2 regions of the Dechloromonas sp. HYN0024 genome follow, and region 2 is predicted to be linked to the other one. Evidence: riboswitches for the same ligand, from Rfam matches in the RefSeq annotation. Region 2 holds a riboswitch; the other holds the start of a gene.
The links. A riboswitch is a leader RNA that binds a small molecule or an ion and turns the genes downstream of it on or off. The one in region 2 is predicted to bind S-adenosylhomocysteine.
Positions count from the first base shown of each region.

Region 1: another riboswitch for S-adenosylhomocysteine. It lies ahead of metH (methionine synthase); the one in region 2 lies ahead of ahcY (adenosylhomocysteinase).

Region 1 is NZ_CP031842.1:46,548-48,947, reverse strand. It holds gene HYN24_RS00215 (sensor domain-containing diguanylate cyclase) at 1-1,187, shown strand, start outside; S-adenosyl-L-homocysteine riboswitch at 1,268-1,352, shown strand; gene metH (methionine synthase) at 1,420-2,400, shown strand, end outside.
Region 2 is NZ_CP031842.1:191,974-194,373, forward strand. It holds gene ahcY (adenosylhomocysteinase) at 1-1,107, opposite strand, end outside; S-adenosyl-L-homocysteine riboswitch at 1,128-1,205, opposite strand; gene HYN24_RS00955 (HD-GYP domain-containing protein) at 1,226-2,400, opposite strand, start outside.

The DNA.
Region 1 (2,400 bases), 150 kb from region 2:
TCAAGGATTTCTCCGAACTCACCGGCAGACCGTTTCAGGATGACAGCCAAAAGAATATAACGTGGCCCATCCTCTTCATGTATCCGGCGCTGCCCGAAGCCCAGGCAATTTACGGATTGCGCCTCGAAACAGTCGACTATTTGTCGCGCACTATGGCTCTGGCCCACCGCAACATCAAGCCGGTGGTTTCGCCGGTATTCAGCATGTACGAAGGCGATGGTGCCTATATCCTGCTGCAGGAAGTCAGTCGGAAAGCTGGGAAAGCCGGGACAGACCTCAATTTCTTCGGCGATACCATGGTCGCCCTGCTGCTGATCAAGACCCGGTCCCTGGTCCCCGCCAGAAGCAGGGAGGGCGATCACGAGCAAATCAGCTTTGCGGCAATCATCACGCCGCCCGGCAATCCCCAGAGCCAGCTTTTCGCCCACCAGGCTGCCGAAGCAGGCCTCCTCGACAGGCTGATGTTGCCTCGATTTTCGCGGCAGCTACGCATCGACAATGTTTCGCAGCCGACGGTGATGACCTTCGAGCGTCAATTATTGTGGCGCGATTTTTTTCATGCCGAGCAGCTTCTCGTCCTGCTTCTGCTCGGCGCAGCCCTGATTGTCGTTCCCTGGGTCACCGTTCGCCACTACCTGAGTCTCGATCAGGCCGAGATCGAACAGGAGCGTTCAGCCTATCTGGCCACCCACGATCTCCTGACCGGCCTGCCCAATCGCTTTCTGTTTACTGATCGATTTGAGCATGCCTTCCGCAACTGGCAGCGAAATGGCAATGCCTTTGCCTTGCTGCTGGCTGATCTCGATCACTTCAAGGAAATCAATGATCGTTATGGCCACGATGTGGGCGATCAGGTCCTGACCGCCTGTGCCACCCGCATGGCGGATGAACTGCGCGCCTGTGACACGGTTGCCCGCTACGGCGGCGACGAATTTGTCATCCTGCTGGCCAACATCCTGAACATTGAGGATGCCGAAAACGTCGGCAGGAAGCTGCTGGCTGCCATTTCAGCCCCTATCGAAACAACGGCCGGGCCTCTCGACCTGTCTTGCAGTATCGGCATCGCCATTTGTCCGACGCATGGCATCAGCCTGGATACCCTGCGCAAACTGGCTGATCAGGCCATGTACCAGGCCAAAGATCAGGGACGCAATGCGGTTTCGGTGTTTGCCGGGGTGCCCGGCTGAAGCACTACAGCCGCCTCGCCTTTGCCACAAAATCAGTCGCTTAACTTGGCATCTGGCCTTCAGGCCGGTAAACTAGTCATTCTGCCGAGGAGCGCTGCGACCCTTTTCATGCTTGACGTGAATGCCGGGGCCAGGCTCGGCAATGATCAACGGCGCTCGCAAACCCAGCCGGTTTGTGGCGCCGTTCGTTTTTGCGGCGTACCCGGCGTCATTTTGTTTTGCCGAGGTGATCATGCAGCAAACCGACCGTACCGCCGAACTTTCCGCCCTGCTCGCCCAAAGAATGCTCGTCCTCGACGGGGCCATGGGCACGATGATCCAGCGTCACGGATTGCAGGAAGCCGACTATCGCGGCACGCGTTTCGCCGATCACCGACATGACCTCAAGGGCAACAACGACCTGCTGGTCCTGACCCGACCCGATGTCATCGGCGGCATTCACCGCGAATACCTCGAAGCCGGGGCCGACATTCTCGAAACCTGCACCTTCAATTCCACCGCGGTGTCGCAGGCTGATTACAAACTTGAGCCCATCGTCTACGAACTGAACGTCGAGGGTGCCACCCTCGCCCGCCGCCTGTGCGATGAATTCACCACCGCCAACCCGGCCAAGCCGCGCTTCGTTGCCGGCGTTCTCGGCCCGACGAGTCGCACTGCCTCGATCTCGCCGGATGTGAACGACCCCGGTTATCGCAATGTCACCTTCGACGCTCTGGTCACCGATTACCTCGAAGCGATTCGCGGCCTGACCGATGGTGGCGCCGACATCCTGCTCGTCGAAACCGTTTTCGATACGCTCAACGCCAAGGCCGCCTTGTTCGCCATCGAACAATTCTTCGAGCAGGCCGGCCGCCGCTGGCCGGTGATGATTTCCGGCACGATTACCGACGCTTCCGGCCGCACGTTGTCGGGACAGACAGCCGAGGCATTCTGGAATTCGCTGAACCATATCCGGCCGCTCTCCTTCGGCCTGAACTGTGCACTCGGCGCCAAGGAACTGCGCCAGTACGTCGAGGAACTGTCGCGCGTCTGCGACTGCTACATCTCGGCCCACCCGAATGCCGGCCTGCCCAATGCCTTCGGCGGCTACGACGAAACCGCCGACATGCTGGCCGATGAAATCGAGGGCTGGGCAAAGAGCGGCATCGTCAATATCGTCGGCGGCTGCTGCGGCACTTCGCCCGAGCACATCCAGGCGATTGCTCAACGCGTC
Region 2 (2,400 bases):
TTCCCACTGGTACTTTTCGATCGAGGCGACATCGATTTCGTTGTCGAAGTGGCCGATGTTGCAGACGATGGCGTTGTTCTTCATGGCCGCCATGTGGTCATGCGTGATGACGTGGAAGTTGCCCGTGGTGGTGACGAAAATGTCGGCCTTGTCGGCGGCGTATTCCATGGTGACGACGCGATAGCCTTCCATCGCCGCCTGCAGGGCGCAGATGGGATCGATTTCGGTGACCCAGACTTGTGCCGAGAGGGCGCGCATGGCCTGGGCCGATCCCTTGCCGACGTCGCCGTAGCCGGCGATGACGGCAATCTTGCCGGCGATCATGACGTCGGTGGCGCGCTTGATGCCATCGACCAGCGATTCGCGGCAGCCGTAGAGGTTGTCGAACTTCGATTTGGTCACCGAGTCATTGACGTTGATGCCCGGGAACTTGAGTTCGCCGCGCTGGTGCATCTGGTAGAGGCGATGGACGCCGGTCGTCGTTTCCTCGGTAACGCCCTTGATGGCGGCGAGGCGCACCGAGTACCAGGTCGGATCGATAGCGATCTTGGCCTTGATGGCGGCGAAGAGGATGGTTTCTTCTTCCGAACCCGGCTTTGCGAGCAGGGAGATGTCCTGCTCGGCACGGGCGCCGAGGTGGAGGAGCAGGGTGGCATCGCCGCCGTCGTCGAGGATCATGTTCGAGTAGCCACCGTCGGCCCACTCGAAGATGCGGTGGGTGTAATCCCAGTAATCGACCAGGGTTTCGCCCTTGACCGCAAAGACCGGGATGTTCTGCGCGGCGATGGCGGCGGCCGCGTGGTCCTGGGTCGAGAATATGTTGCAGGAGGCCCAGCGGACTTCGGCGCCGAGCGCGGTCAGCGTCTCGATGAGGACGGCGGTCTGGATCGTCATGTGCAGCGAGCCGGTAATGCGGGCGCCCTTGAGCGGCTGGGTCTTGGCGAATTCTTCGCGAATCGCCATGAGGCCGGGCATTTCGGTTTCGGCAATATTGATTTCCTTGCGGCCCCAGGCGGCAAGGTTGATGTCGGCAATAACAAAATCTTTGAAGTCAGCCACAGTAAGCTCCTGATGAACTGTGGCCGGGAGGGGATGCTCACCCGGCATCCCGTGCCCGGCACGGATTAAATGGGTGAGCGCAGTTTCAAACCGAGCCTGAGAGAGTGGTTTTTGACGACCAAGCCCCTGCAGCGCCCCTCGGTAGGTCGAGGATTATAAACCGATTTCAGATTTTTTCGCCGGCCCAGTAGCGATCGATATCCTTGATGCCCCATTTGCTGGCCTCCTCGCGGCCGGCAATTTTTTCGGCACTGCGGGCTATGTCGATCAGTTCGGGGTTGATGTAGGCCTGTGAGCGGGTCGAGAAGAAGACCTTGACCTTGGGTTTGAGCAGTGACTGCTCACCCTGTTCGACCACGACGCCCAGTTTGCCGGATTCGAGCCGGACCAGCGAGCCAACCGGGTAGATGCCGAGACTCTTGACGAAAGCCTGAAAGACCACCGGGTCGAAATGCCCCGTCCATTCGGCCATTCGCTTGATCGACTCGGCTGGGTCCCAGCCAGCCTTGTAGGGACGGTTCGAGGTAATCGCGTCATAGACGTCGCAAACGGCGCCCATCTTGGCAAACAGGCTCATGGTTTCACCATTGAGTCGCTTGGGGTAACCGCTGCCGTCGACTTTCTCGTGGTGGTGCAGACAGATATCCTTGACGATGTCGCTAATCCCTTTGCCTGCCAGCAACAGATTGTGCCCTTCTGCCGGATGGGTTTTGACCACCGCGAACTCGGCGTCGGTCAGCTTGCCCGGCTTGTTCAGGATGTCGGCGGGAATCATCGCCTTGCCCAGGTCGTGCAGCAGGCCGCCCATGCCGACTTCGCGGGTGGTTGGCTCGTCAAGCCCGAGTTTCCGGGAGAGTGCGATCATCAGTGCGCAGACGGCGACCGAATGCATGTAGGTGTAATCGTCGGCGGTTTTCAGCCGGGCCAGACTGATCAAGGCACCGGGGTTGCGCAGCACGGAATTTGAGATTTCCTCAACCAGCGGCGCTGCCGCATCGGCTTCGATGGCCTTGCCCATACGGGCTTCCTGGAACATCGAAACGACAGCTTCCTTGCCTCTGGCGCAAATTTTAGCGGCGCGTTTCAACTCGTTGTTGAAAGAGGCGCTTTCCTGAGCAACGGTGGGCTGTGGTTCGGGAATTTGCTCGGCGACCTCGATCTCCTGGGTGCAGGAGGCGGCAATGTCGAGACCTTTCGAGACATCAATCCACACCTCGGTGATTGGGCTTTGCCGGATCAATACGAGGTCATTCGGGTCGCTCAGGACGAATTTCGTCCGCCAGAACGGATGATCCAGCCATGCGCCGCAGAATGCCTGAAGGTGCATACCCAGGCCGAGTT